Regions from separate parts of the Geodermatophilus sp. SYSU D00814 genome, predicted to be linked through region 4. Evidence: riboswitches for the same ligand, from Rfam matches in the RefSeq annotation. Region 4 holds a riboswitch; each other region holds the start of a gene.

Evidence for each region. A riboswitch is a leader RNA that binds a small molecule or an ion and turns the genes downstream of it on or off. The one in region 4 is predicted to bind cyclic di-AMP.
Region 1: linked by a shared signal. The riboswitch ahead of ACI780_RS03655 (aggregation-promoting factor C-terminal-like domain-containing protein) and the one ahead of ACI780_RS05310 (hypothetical protein) in region 4 are both predicted to bind cyclic di-AMP.
Region 2: linked by a shared signal. The riboswitch ahead of ACI780_RS22750 (C40 family peptidase) and the one ahead of ACI780_RS05310 (hypothetical protein) in region 4 are both predicted to bind cyclic di-AMP.
Region 3: linked by a shared signal. The riboswitch ahead of ACI780_RS15865 (C40 family peptidase) and the one ahead of ACI780_RS05310 (hypothetical protein) in region 4 are both predicted to bind cyclic di-AMP.

The regions. Positions count from the first base shown of each region.
Region 1 covers NZ_JBJGYP010000003.1:180,332-183,525, reverse strand. The annotation lists gene ACI780_RS03665 (TetR/AcrR family transcriptional regulator) at 1-237, opposite strand, end outside; gene ACI780_RS03660 (class I SAM-dependent methyltransferase) at 279-917, opposite strand; gene ACI780_RS03655 (aggregation-promoting factor C-terminal-like domain-containing protein) at 1,030-1,956, opposite strand; cyclic di-AMP (ydaO/yuaA leader) riboswitch at 2,188-2,349, opposite strand; gene ACI780_RS03650 (DivIVA domain-containing protein) at 2,514-3,194, opposite strand, start outside.
Region 2 covers NZ_JBJGYP010000045.1:9,789-12,982, forward strand. The annotation lists gene ACI780_RS22745 (carbohydrate kinase family protein) at 1-832, opposite strand, end outside; gene ACI780_RS22750 (C40 family peptidase) at 889-1,407, opposite strand; cyclic di-AMP (ydaO/yuaA leader) riboswitch at 1,420-1,572, opposite strand; gene ACI780_RS22755 (hypothetical protein) at 1,947-2,078, shown strand; gene ACI780_RS22760 (hypothetical protein) at 2,504-2,788, shown strand; gene ACI780_RS22765 (hypothetical protein) at 2,892-3,185, shown strand; gene ACI780_RS22770 (SMP-30/gluconolactonase/LRE family protein) at 3,189-3,194, opposite strand, start outside.
Region 3 covers NZ_JBJGYP010000019.1:34,430-37,623, forward strand. The annotation lists gene ACI780_RS15855 (serine hydrolase domain-containing protein) at 1-128, opposite strand, end outside; gene ACI780_RS15860 (DUF3817 domain-containing protein) at 144-461, opposite strand; gene ACI780_RS15865 (C40 family peptidase) at 619-1,743, opposite strand; cyclic di-AMP (ydaO/yuaA leader) riboswitch at 1,751-1,887, opposite strand; gene ACI780_RS15870 (hypothetical protein) at 2,079-2,300, shown strand; partial or broken gene ACI780_RS15875 (YhjD/YihY/BrkB family envelope integrity protein) at 2,405-3,178, shown strand.
Region 4 covers NZ_JBJGYP010000005.1:104,340-107,533, forward strand. The annotation lists gene ACI780_RS05300 (serine/threonine protein kinase) at 1-670, shown strand, start outside; gene ACI780_RS05305 (DNA-directed RNA polymerase subunit alpha C-terminal domain-containing protein) at 696-1,301, shown strand; cyclic di-AMP (ydaO/yuaA leader) riboswitch at 1,447-1,600, shown strand; gene ACI780_RS05310 (hypothetical protein) at 1,850-2,815, shown strand; gene ACI780_RS05315 (ROK family transcriptional regulator) at 2,803-3,194, opposite strand, start outside.

The DNA.
Region 1 (3,194 bases), on a different contig from region 4:
CACCCGGTCGAGCAGCGCGAGCACGACGGCGTCCTTGGACGGGAAGTAGAAGTAGAAGGTCGGCCGGGAGATGCCCGCTCCCCGCGCGAGGTCGTCGACGGAGATGTCGGCCAGCGGACGCTGCCCGAGCAGCTCCTCGGCGGTGGTGAGGATGGCCCGCTCGCGGTCGTCGCCGGAGGGGCGGCGGGCGCGGCGTCCGCGGCTGCCGCCGGGCGGGACGGGGAGCGGTGCGGCCACGGCGGCGACCCTACCGAGCGTGGCTCGGTGCCCGGGGGCGCTCAGGGCAGCCGCCACACCGTGGTGCGGCGCAGGCCCGGGCCCTCGGTCTCGGGCACGTCGAGGACGGTGACCGGCTCGAGCCGCTCGTGCGGCAGGTAGGGCCGGCCCGGGTCGCCGACGAGGACGGCGCTGCCGCGGGCGCGGGCCCGGTCGAGGAAGGGCAGCACCCGCTCGGTCATCACGCGGTCGTAGCAGACGTCCCCGGCCAGGACGACGTCGACGTCCGGGGGCTCGCGGTGCAGGACGTCGCCGATGACGCTGATCCCGGTGACGCCGTTGAGGACCGCGTTGACCGCGACCGCCGTCCGGGAGAACGGGTCGACGTCGCTGGCCAGCACGTGCCGGGCACCGGCGAGGACGGCGGCGACGGCGACCAGCCCGCTGCCCGACCCGAGGTCGAGGACGCGGCGGCCGGCCACCGGGACGGCGCCGTCGAGCACGGCCCGGGCCAGCGCCTGCCCGCCGGGCCAGGCCGCGGCCCAGAACGGCGGGTCCTCACCGGCCCCGCCGGCGTCCTCCATCGCCTCCCACAGCGCGACGACGTCGTCGGCGACGTGCAGCCGCACCTCCGGGACGAGGGAGGGCCGGCGGACCTGGGTGTGCGCGCGGACGAACGCCGCGGGCACCACCCTGGTCACCGGCCCTCCCTCAGTGACGTACCGGAACGGCCCCCCTGGGTGACGTGCTGGAACGGCCCCCGTGCAGGGGCCCGCGCCGAGCGGAGCGAGGTGTGGGGGGCAGCGGGTCCTTCTAGTACCAGCCGGTGGCCTGCGAGTGGGCCCAGGCCTCGCACGGCGAGCCGTAGCGGTCGTTGATGTAGATCAGGCCGGCGTCGATCTGCAGGTAACCGTCGGAGGTCTTGGCGATGCCGGTGCTGGCCCAGGTGGAGTCGAGGAACTGCGCGATGCCGTAGGCGGTGCTGGTGGGGTTCTGCGCGGTGGGGTTCCAGCCGCTCTCCTTGCCCCACAGCTTCTCCAGGCAGGAGAACTGCTCGGCGCCGACGAGGCTGAGCGCGTAGTCCTTGAACGACCCGCTCTTGGCGGTGCTCGAGCCGCTGCTGCTGGCGGCCGGCGCCTCGGTGGCCGCGGCGGCCGGCGCGGCGGCAGCGGCCTGCTCGGCAGCAGCCTGCTCGGCGGCGGCCTGCTCGGCCGCGGCAGCCTCGGCAGCGGCCTGGGCCTCGGCGGCGGCCTGGGCCTCGGCGGCGGCGCGGGCGGCCTCCTCCTCGGCGGCGACGCGGGCGGCCTCCTCGGCGGCGGCCTGCTCTGCGGCAGCCTGCTCGGCGGCGGCCTGGGCCTCGACGGCGGCGGCGTCGACCGCGGTGCGCTGGTTGCGCGAGGCGGCGAGGTCCTCGAGGGAGGCGAGGGTGTCGTCCCCGATGGCGCTGGTGGTGGCCGCGTCCTCGTCCTCGGACTGCGGCGGGATGCCCAGCGCCTCGGCGACGCCCACGGAGGCGCTCGCGGTGTCGGTCCCGGTGTCGGCGCTGCCGCCGGTACCGGTGGCGGTCAGGACGCCGACGAGCAGGGCGCCGGCGGTGGCGGTGCCGAGCAGCAGCGCCGGACGGCGGGAGCCGAGCAGGCCGCGGCGGCGGGCGGGGGCCTCGTCGACGTCGGTGACCTCGACGGCGGCGGCCTCGAGGGTCTCCGGCGTGTCGGAGGCGGTGTGGCGGTTACGGGGCATGAGGGTGGGAACTCCGGGGGGAGAGAGCACGCGGCGGCCCGGGGCGTGGGCGCGCACACGCGGTCGCGGTCTACGGGGTCTGGCGGAGTGCGGGTCTCCGGCGGCTCCGGCGGTGCCGGGCGCGGCAGGGCAGGGTCGAGCCGGCGTCAGGAGGACGCGAGGGCACGCTGCGCGCGCCGGCGGCTGCACCTGCGGGCCACGGGGGCCCGGAGGCGGGGCATGCGGAGACTCCGTTCCTTCCGTGAGCCGCCTACCGAGTTAGCTGACGGGTTCGGGCGGGAAGCAGCCCTACGCGCCGGCGAGCGGAGCTCGCCGGGTGCGATTCACCCCGGCACTGCGGTGGGTCCCCGGCTCGCGTCCGCGGGGACGGACACGACTCGGCGGCGTCCGGCCAGGTTCCCCGGACGGGGAGGGACGACCAACCGGACGCCCGCCACGGTAGAGGCCGTTACCGGTCCGTGACAACACGGGGACCGGAGGGACGGGCGGGACAGGTGGGGTGCAGGCGGGACGGACGCCGACCCCGCGGCCGGCGTCCGCCCTGCTCAGCGAGCCGGTCAGGAGGCCGCGGCGACCTCGGGCCGGCCGGCCCCGTGCAGCATCGTGAGCTGCGACGCATCACCGACGGCGACCGGGTCGCGACCGTCCGGCACTCCGGCGGTCCCCCGGCGCTCGGCGAGGACGGGGACGTCCTCGGGCAGCGCCCCGGCGACGACCGCGAGGGCCCGGTCGATCTGGCCGGTCAGCCCGAGCAGCCACTCGCGGGCCTGGTCGCGCTCGTCGCGCAGCGGCGCGAGCTCGGCCTCGGCGGCCAGCCGGCGCTCGAGCGCCTCGGCGTCGGCCCGGGCGCGCACCTCGGCGGCCTCCCGGTCCCGCTGCTCGCGCGCCTCGGCGGCCGCGCGGTCGAGCCGGGCGCGCTCCTCGGCCGCTGCCCGGCCCACCTCCGCCGCCTGGCGGCGGGCCGCCTCGAGCACGGCCGCGGCCTCGCTGCGGGTCTGCTCGCGCAGCGCGATGACCGCCTCGCGCATCTCGGCGACCCCGCGGAGCCGCGCCTCGGCCTCGGTGCGGGCCTCGGCGAGCAGCCGCCGGGCCTCCTCCTCGGCGGTCGAGGTGACCGCGGCGGCCTCCTGCTCGGCCCGGGCCACCAGGGCCCTGGCCTCCTCCGGCCCGGGCAGCGACTGCCGCTCGCGGACCAGCGCCGCGAGCCGGCGCCGGGCGTTCTGCAGCTCGGTCGAGCA
Region 2 (3,194 bases), on a different contig from region 4:
CCGGCGCCCCGCCTCGCCACCCGGCCAGCACCCCGGCGGCGAGGGCGTCCCCGCAGCCGGTCGTGTCGCGCAGCCGCCCCGCGGGCAGCGGCGCCACCGGCACCTGCCACGTACCCGCCCGTGTGAGCACCCGGGTGGGGTGTGCGCCGGCGTGCACCACGGCCAGCGGCGGCGCCTCCGCGGGCAGGTCGCCGAGCAGCCCCAGCACCGCGGCCTCGGCGGCGTTGCAGAACAGCAGGTCCGCCCGCAGCCCGGCGAGCAGCCCGCGGTAGGCCGCGACCCCGTGCCGTTCGATCCGCGCCGCGGCCGCGACGTCGACGCTGACCGGTACCCCGGCGTCGCGCGCGAGGGAGGCAACGGCCACCAGCGCGTCCGGGAAGCGCAGCAGGTCGTAGCCGTCCAGGTGGACGACGGCGGCGTCGGCGAGCCACCCGGCGCGGACGTCGTCCGGTGTCAGGCCGCCCTCACCCCGGTCGGTGAGCGGCGTCCGCTCGCCGTCGGGGTGGACGAGGACCGTCGACAGCGGCGCCCGGCCGCGGCGGACCACCGCCGTCTGCACGCCCCGCGCGGCCAGGCCGGCGAGCAGCGTGTCGGCGAGCGGGTCCGCCCCAGCCCACCCGGTCAGCCGCGCCGGGGTGCCGAGCCGGGTCAGGGTCGCCGTGACGTTGGCCGGCGCCCCGCCCGCCGTCGTCGTCCGCACCACCCGCTGCTGGCTCCCCGCCCGCAGCGGCTCACTGAGCTCGAGCATCTGGTCGGCAACCAGCTTGCCCACCGCCACGACCGGGCCGGAGCCGGCGCGGCGGGGCCATCGCGGGCCGTCCTCGTCGTCCACGGCGACCAGGGTGCCCCGGCCGGGGAGGCCGGCCGGGGCACCCTGCCTGAGGTGCGTCAGGCGACGCGGCGGGCGCCCGCGTAGCTCGGCATCGAGTCGAGGTCGACGACGGCGACCGGCTTGCCAGCGGTCGAGGCGTGGACCATCTGGCCGTTGCCGATGTACATGCCCACGTGCGACACCGGGCTGTAGAAGAAGACCAGGTCACCCGGCTGCAGGTCGGACTTGGCCACCGCGGTGCCGAAGGTCGACTGGAGCTTCGAGGTGCGCGGGATCGAGATCCCGGCCGCCGCGTAGGAGTAGCTGGTCAGGCCCGAGCAGTCGAAGGCGTTCGGGCCGGTGGCGCCGTAGACGTAGGGGTCACCGACCTGGGCGAGCGCGGTGTCCACGGCGACCTGGGCCGCGGCGTTGGGGGCGACCGCCGGCGCGGCGGCCACGGTCGCGGTCGCCGTCCCACCACCACCCGAGTTCGCCGAGGCCGGGAGAGGTGAGAGGACGATGCCGGCTCCGGCGATGGCGGCGACGGCGATGCCGCGGAACGAGCGGCGGGTGGTGGACGTGCGTGCAGTCGTCATCGACGACGGTTCTCCTGTTCTCCACGGCCGCCTACCGGGTTAGCTGACGGGTTCGGACGGGGGAGTCGCCCGGCGCGACGGATCGCGCTCCACCCCAGGACTGCGGTGGGTCCCCGGCCCGGGTACCGGCTCTCGTGCCGGTGCCCGGTTCGGCGTGTCCGGCGGGTGTCACACAGGGCGTGACGGAGGACCCTGGCCGGACCGCGACGACGGTAGGGAGGGGTCCCGGGCCCCTCAACCGGACCGGGGGCCCGCCACGCCCGGACCGGCTCCCGGGACTTGACACCGGCCGCACGGCGGGACACCGGCTCCGACCTGCACGGACGCACGTGCCGCCGCCGTCCTCCCGGCGACGCGCCGTCGCCGACACGCCGGGCGGGACGAGAAAGGACGTGGCGGTGCGTCCGCACACGCCGTCAACGGCCCGCCACGCGCGGGGAGCGCAGCCGCCGGGATCCCCAGGGTTGCACCGCACGTTGACGGGGCACCCGACAGGCAACCGACATGAGGAGGACCCCGTGGGGATGTTGAGGAAGCTCGTGGCTTCGGGTGTCGCCGCCAAGGTGGTGCAGGAGCTCCAGAAGCCGCAGAACCAGGCCAAGATCAAGCAGTTCATCCGCGACTACCAGAGCAAGAACAAGAAGGGCGGGACGAGCGGCCGCGCCTACTGACCCACTCCGCTCCTCACGCCCCCCGTCCTGCGTCCGGGCCGGGGGGCGTGGTGCGTCCGGGGTCCATGGGATCGGTTGTCGCCGTTCCGAGACGACTCGGTCCTCGCGAATCCCGGTGTCGGGCCGAGGACGTGTGACGTTGGCCGGCGTCCCATCGGGGCACCGCTGCTCTGCCTTCGGGAGGGCCGTCGGTGCCCGTCCGCAACGAACACACGGGGTGTCCCATGAACCGGTCCGTCCCCTCCTACCGCCGGTCCGCCGGGCTCGTGGTCCTGCTCTCCGTCGGGCTCCTGACCGCCGCCTGCGGGAGTGAGGACGAGGCCGCGCCCACTGCCGCGACGCCGTCGTCCTCGTCCTCGGTGCCGTCCGCCCCGGAGACGCCCACCTCGACCGTGCCCGCTGCGCCCCCGACCTCCGATGCCGCCGTGGCACCGACCCCCGCACCGGAGTCCACGACCCAGGCCGCGCCGGTCGTCGACTTCTCCATGCCCGCGGTCGTCGGCCTGACCCTGCAGGACGCCCAGGACCTGATCCAGACCAACGGCGTCTTCCTGAGCCTGTCCCACGACCTGCTGGGCAGCCGCAGTCAGGTCCTCGACGCCAACTGGAAGGTCTGCACCCAGAACATCCCGGCCGGCCAGCAGGTCACCGGGAACGTCGAGGGGGCCATCGACCTCGGTGTCGTCAAGCTCGAGGAGTCCTGCCCCTGAGCCCTCCTCCCGGTCCTCCCGCCCTGGCTCCCGGAGTCCGCGTCATGCCCGCCGTGGCACGGCGTCGTCACGGGTGCGGGACCACCGAGGGGGCGAGGAGCGCATGTCCGAGACCACGACGACCACCATGAGGACCGGCGGGGGTGCGGCGGACCGTCGACCGCACGAGCGGATCGAGCACGTGGAGGCACTGCGGCGGGCGGCGACCCACCTCGCGACGGCGGAGTTCCTCGAGCGCCGCGCGGACCGGTCGGTCAACGCCGCGCTCGGCGCCCTGCTGCGCGAGCGCGCCCGCGAGCGCCGGCGCCGGGCCGGGCGGATCCTCACCGACCTGGGCATGCGCCCCCCGCGCGCGGTCCACCGCAGCCGGACCTCCCGCGCCGTCACCGGCGGCTGAGCGTCAGGG
Region 3 (3,194 bases), on a different contig from region 4:
GCCGACCACGCCAGCCCGCCGTCGCGGACGACGCCGGCGACCAGGCTCGGCGCCCGGCCGTCGCGCTGGGCGCGGGCGGTGCGGGCCAGCAGGGTGCGGGCGGTGGCGGGCAGCACGGGCTCGGGCATGCCCGGAACGGTAGGTCAGGCCCGCGCGGGTGCCGCGAGCCTCCCGGTGCGGCCGGCCCAGCGCTCGAACACCACGGTGGCCAGCGGCGGGATCGAGGCGGCGAGCGCGAGCAGCGTCGTCCACGGCGACCAGCGCAGCACCCGGGACGCGACCAGCGCGACGGCGACGTAGGCGACGAACACCGCGCCGTGGACCGGGCCGAACACCTGCACGCCGACCTCGGAGGTCTCCGGCACGTACTTGACGTACATGCCGGCGAGCAGGCCCACCCAGGACAGCGCCTCGGCGACGGCGACGACGCGGAAGGCGGTGGCGACGGTGCGGGGGTTCATCGGTACGCGGTCCTCAGGCGTCGGCGGCAGCTCCGCAGGGACCAACGCGGCAGCCGGTCCCCCGGCTCCCCGTCCCGCTGTGACGCCGGTGACGTGCCGGAGCGGCCGCCCTCCAGGGTCCCGCGCCGAGCGTGCGAGGCGGGGGGAGGGTGGTCCTTCAGCCGATGCGGCGGGCTCCGGAGTAGCTGCCCATCGAGTCGATGCTGGCCACCTTGACGACGTCGCCGGAGGTCGGCGCGTGGACCATCTGGCCGTTGCCGATGTAGATGCCCACGTGGCTGACCGGGCTGTAGAAGAAGACCAGGTCACCGGGCTGCAGGTCGGCCTTCGACACCGCGGTGCCCATCTGCGACTGCATCTTGCTGGAGTGCGGGAGGCTGATCCCGGCGGCCTGGAAGGCGTACTGCGTCAGGCCGGAGCAGTCGAACGAGCCCGGCCCGGCGGCCGCCCACACGTAGGGCTTGCCGCGCTGGGCCATGGCGGTGGCGACGACGGTGCCGGCGACGCCGCTGGCCGGGGCCGGGGCCGCGGCCGGCGCGGAGGACGCGGTGGGGGCCTCCTCGGCGGCGGGCTCCTCGCGGTCCTCGTCGCGGCTGGCCCGCTGGTCCCCGGCGGCGTGCGCGGCGGCGGCGGCCTCGAGCGCGGCGCGCTGCTCCTCGGCGCTGAGCCGGGAGAAGTCGGCCTGGTAGGCGGCGATCTGGCCCTCGAGGTCGGCCTGCTGGGCGGCCACGGCGTCGTACTGGCGCTGGGCCTCGGCGGCGGCCTCGGCGGCCGCGGTCTGCGCGGCGGTGGCGGTCTCGGTGGCCGCGACGGCCTGGCCGAGCAGCTCGCCCTGGTAGCCGGCGACGCCCTGCAGGAGGCTGACGCGGTTGACGAACTCGTCGGCGTCCTCGCTGGTCATGAGCGCCTGGAACGAGCCCATGCCGTCGCCGGTGTAGGCCGACCGGGCGATCCCGACGACCTGCCGGCGGGCGGTGTCGACCTCGGCCTGCGCCTGGGCGAGGGACGCGGCGGCGGCCTCGGCCGCGGCCTGCTGGGCGGCCAGTGCCTCCCGGGCCTCGTTGAACTGCTCGGTGACGACCTCGAGGTCGTGCCCGCGGGCGGCCACCAGCTGCGCGGCCTCGGCCGCCGTGGTGGGCTCCTCGGCCAGGGCCGCGGACGGGACGACCCCCACGCCGACGCCGAGACCGAGGGCCCCGGCGAGGACGAGGGCGGCGCGGCGGCCGGGCCGGCGGTGCGGGCGGCCGGTCGCGCCGGGGACGGACGTGCGCAGGGACGCCACGCGGTGGTTCTCCTCTTCCCAGGCCGCCTACCGGGTTAGCTGACGGGTTCGGGCGTGGACTCGCCCGGCGCGTGCGGACACGCGCTGCACCCCAGGACTGCGATGGGTCCCCGGCCCGGCGCACCCGAGGGGCGCACCGGCTCGACGGCGTCCTCGGGGTGTCACCCAGGTCAGTGACGGAGCGCCCCGTTGGACACACACAGAGTAAGGGGCGTGACGGACCCGTGACAATCACCGCGGTGTAATCACATCGGTGACGTTCCGTGGTGGTGCGGCTACGGACACGCGGGACCCCGCCCGTTTGACCGGCCGCCGGGGCGTGTAGGAGTCAGGGCATGTCCTCCTCCACGCGGATGCGCCTGGCCCGGCCGCTCGTCGTGCTCGCGCTGCTCGGCTCCCTCACCGCCTGCGGCGACAACACCGACTTCTCCCGCGGGCCCACCAACTGCGACGCCAGCGGCGAGAACGCCAGCAACGAGAACGACGCCAGCTGCCAGGAGACCGGCCCGAATCCCGGCAACGACGCGCCGACCACCGACGACAGCTCCGAGGACTGAGCACCGCACCGGCGCCACTCCGACGGGCGCGCGCCCGCGGGGGCTGGTGCCATGAGCGGGTGACTCCGGAACGCAGGTGGACCGCGGCCCGCCTGCGCGCCGAGGTGCACACCCTGCTGCGCGGGGCCCAGCGGCTGCTGCGCGGCCGCGACCTCGCCCTCATCTCCGCCGGCCTGACCTTCTACGCGGGCATCGCGGTGGTGCCGCTGCTGCTGGTCGCCGTACGGCTGACCGCTCTGGTGACCTCGGCGGAGGAGGTGCGGGCGCTCACCGCGCGGCTGACCGAGCTGCTGCCCACGCCGCTGGGCGCCCCGGAGGCGGTCGAGCGGCTGGTCGAGGCCGGCACCCACCTCGACCTGCTGGGCTTCGTCCTGGCGCTGGTCCCGCTGACCTTCTACGGCGAGGGGCTGCGCCGCGCGCTGCTGCGCTTCAGCCAGCGCCGGGAGAACCTGACCGGCTGGCGCGGCCGGCTGCTCACCCTGCCGCTGGTCGTCGCCACGCCGCTGCTGCTCTACCCGCTGCTGCTGGCCGCCCGGGTGATGGCCGACCTGGCCCGCGAGGACGGCGTCGGGGCGGCACTGGGCCGCTTCGCCGTCGGCTACTACACCGTGCTGTTCGTCCTGACCGTGCCGGTGCTGTGGGGGTTCGGCGTCGTCTCGGGCGGCCAGCTGCGCTGGGGTGCGCTGACCAGCGGGGCGCTGTTCACCGCGGCCTGCCTGTCGGGCTTCCTGCAGGGCTTCGTGGTGTTCCTGTCCCTGCCGCTGGACCTGGGTGCCCCCTTCGGCGGCCTGGTCGTCGTCGGGGCGGTGGTCGCCGTCGGCCTGTGGCTGTTCCTGCTGCACCTGGTGCTGCTGGCCGGGTGGCTGCTCACCCAGTCACTCGACGAGCGGCTCG
Region 4 (3,194 bases):
CGCGCTCGGGCTCACCGTCGAGCAGCGGACCGAGGAGACGACGGCCGTCGAACCCGGCACGGTCGCCGACCTGGACCCGGTGGGTGTCCCGCTGCAGCGCGGCGACGTCGTGACGCTCGTCGTCGCCACCGCACCCTCGGCGCCGGCCCCGGCGCCCGGTGGCGGCGCGCCGGCCGGGAGCGCGGGCGGGACGGCACCCGAGAGCGCGCTGTCCGGGCCGGCCCCCGCACCGGCGGCCACCGCACCCGCGGAGCCCGCGCCGGCAGAGCCCGCGCCGGCAGAGCCCGCGCCGACGGACACGGCGCCGACCGACAGCGCACCGACCGACAGCGCACCGACCGACGCCGCGCCCACGGACGCCGCGCCGACGGACACGGCGCCGACCGGCACGACACCGACCGACACCACGCCGACCGACACCACGCCGACGGACACGGCTCCGACCGGCTCCACGCCGACCGACACCGCGCCCACGGGCACCCCGCCCACCGACCCGACGACCACGGACCCGGAGCCGTCGGACCCGGAGCCGTCGGACCCGGAGCCGTCGGACCCGGCCACGTCGGAGCCGTCGGCACCCGCCTCGTCCCCGCCGTCGTCCGCGGGCTCGGCGACGTCGTCGGCACCGGCCGGCGCCCCTCCGGCCCCCGACACCGGCGCGGCCGGCTGAGCGGCGGCGGTTAGGGTCCTCCGCCATGCCGACCAGCTCACCCGGGGACGCGACGGCGGGGACGATCGAGGCGCTGGGCCTGCCCACCCGGGCGGTCACCGCGCTGACCCGCGCCGGCATCACCGACGTCGCCGCGCTCGCCGCCCTCACCCGCCGCGAGCTCGCCGCCGTCCCCGGCCTCGGCGCGGGACTGGTCACCGCGATCCGCCGGGTCGTGCCCGAGCCGCCGACCACCCTGCCCCGCACCGCGACGCCCGCGCGCGACGACCGGCTCGCGCCGCCGGCCGACGACGACGGCGGCCCCGACTCCCCGGCCATCCCCTCCTTCGCCTCGCTGCGCGACCCGCGCCGCCGCACCGCGCTGGACCTGCTGGTGCCCGAGTCCGGCACCCCCGACGCCGAGGCCTGGAGCGAGCCCGCGCCCGACCCCGGGCCGCCGGCCGGGCGTCCCCCGGCACCGCCGGGGGACGCCGGCCGCGGTCCAGCCGCCGCGCCCCGCCCGGCCGAGTACGCCGACCTGCTGCGGCTGGGCGCGCGGCTGGCGCGCGTCGCGGTCACCGTGCCCGGCCGGGTCGCGCTGTGGTCGGTCCGCACCCAGGTCGACTGGCTGCGCCGGCTGCTCGGCAGCTGAGCCGGGCCGGGCGCGGCGCCGGCGACACGCCGGGCGGGGACGCGACGCTCGTCACGCTCGCCCGGGCCGAGATTGTCACGGAGCGGTAACGGCCACTACCGTGGCCGCCGTCCGACCGGTCGTCGCGTCCCCGTCCGGGGAGTCCGGACGGATGCCGCCGAGTCGCCCTCCGGGGCGAGCCGGGGACCCACCGCACCACTGGGGTGAATCCCGCACGCCGGACGCCGTCCGGCCGCGGGTAGGGCTGCTTCCCGCCCGAACCCGTCAGCTGACCCGGTAGGCGGCCATCGGGAGAAACGGAGAGCCGCCGGATGGCGCGCTTCTGCAGCACGACCGCACCACCCCGCCGGCTCCGCCGCACCCGGGTGCGCTCCCGCATCTGACCGCGCCCGGCCGTCCTCGACGCCGCACCGCGCCCGTCCGGACCTCCCGGACGGCGCACGCCGGTGCGCCCGCGTCGCGCTCGACGGCCGTGCCGCCTCCTGCCCGCACCCCACCACGGCGCCGCCCCGGCCGCGCCGTGCCTCCCCCTGGAGCACCCCCACCGCATGGACGCCCGCACCACCGGCACGGACGCCGCCACCGCCGAGATCCGCCGTTCGCCCGACACCCCCGACGGCCCCGCGCGCCGCCGCCCGCCCGTCCGCCGGCCCGCCCTGCTGCTGGGCGTGGCGGCCGCCGGCGCACTGCTGGCCAACGTGCTCGTCGCCCCCGACCCGGCCGCCGAGGCGCAGGCCGGGACGTCGGAGACGGTGACCGTCGCCCAGGCGCTGGGCCTGCCCGCGCGCACCGGCCCGGCCGCCGAGGCACCGCCGGTGCAGCCGGAGGACCTGCAGCCGCTGGAGGCCCTCGCGGCCAGCCGCGGCAGCCGCGAGGCCGCCGAGACCGCCGCCGCGCAGGCGCAGGCCGGCGCCGACCAGGCCGTGCTCGACGCCCAGGCCGCCGAGGCCGCGGCGCGGGCCGCCGCGGAGGCGCAGGCGGCGGCGGAGGCCCAGGCGGCCGCCGAGGCGCAGGCCGCGCACGAGGCCGCGCAGGCGCAGGCCGCCGCGGAGGCCGAGCAGGCCGCCTCGGCCGACCAGGGGTCCGCCGAGGCCGCCCCGGCGGCGGCGTCCTCCTCGTCGTCCTCGGCCACCGGCACCACGGCGTCGCGGGTCGCCCGGATCACCAACACCTCCGGCCCCGTGCGCGCGGTGGTGCAGGCCGCCGCCGACGCCGTGGTCAGCAACGTCCCCGGCGCCGCCTCGATCACCCTCGGCGGCACCCGCGCCAGCGCGACCGACCCCGGTGGGCACCCCTCGGGCCTGGCGCTGGACTACATGGTCATGAGCGACACGGCCCTCGGTGACGCGATCGTGCAGTACCACATCGCGCACTGGGACGAGCTCGGCGTCGACTACCTGATCTACGAGCAGAAGATGCTCTCCTCGCCCGGCGGCTCGTGGTCGCAGATGGAGGACCGGGGCAGCGCCACGGCCAACCACTACGACCACGTGCACGTCAACTACACCGGCTGAGGGATCCCGCCCAGCCACCGCACCGGGTCCTCGAGCACCGCGTCGAGGGCGCGCAGCGCCGCGCCGGTCGCCCCCGCGGCCGGCGTGGTGCCGCCCGCCGCCACCTCCGGCCGGCGCCACCGGGCCGAGAGCACCCGCCGGGCCAGGTGCTCCTCCAGCCGCGGGCGGAGCAGGCCGGTGAGCTCGGCGAGGTGCCCGCCCAGGACGACCGTGGGGATGTCGAGCACGTTGACCACCCCGGCCAGCGCGACGCCGAGCGCCCACGCCGCACTGTCCAGGGCGCGGCGGGCACCGGGGTCGCCGGCCTCGGCCCGGGACCGCAGCTCGGCGGGGCCGGCGTCGGCGGGCACCCCGGCGGCGGCCAGCAGCGCCAGCCGGC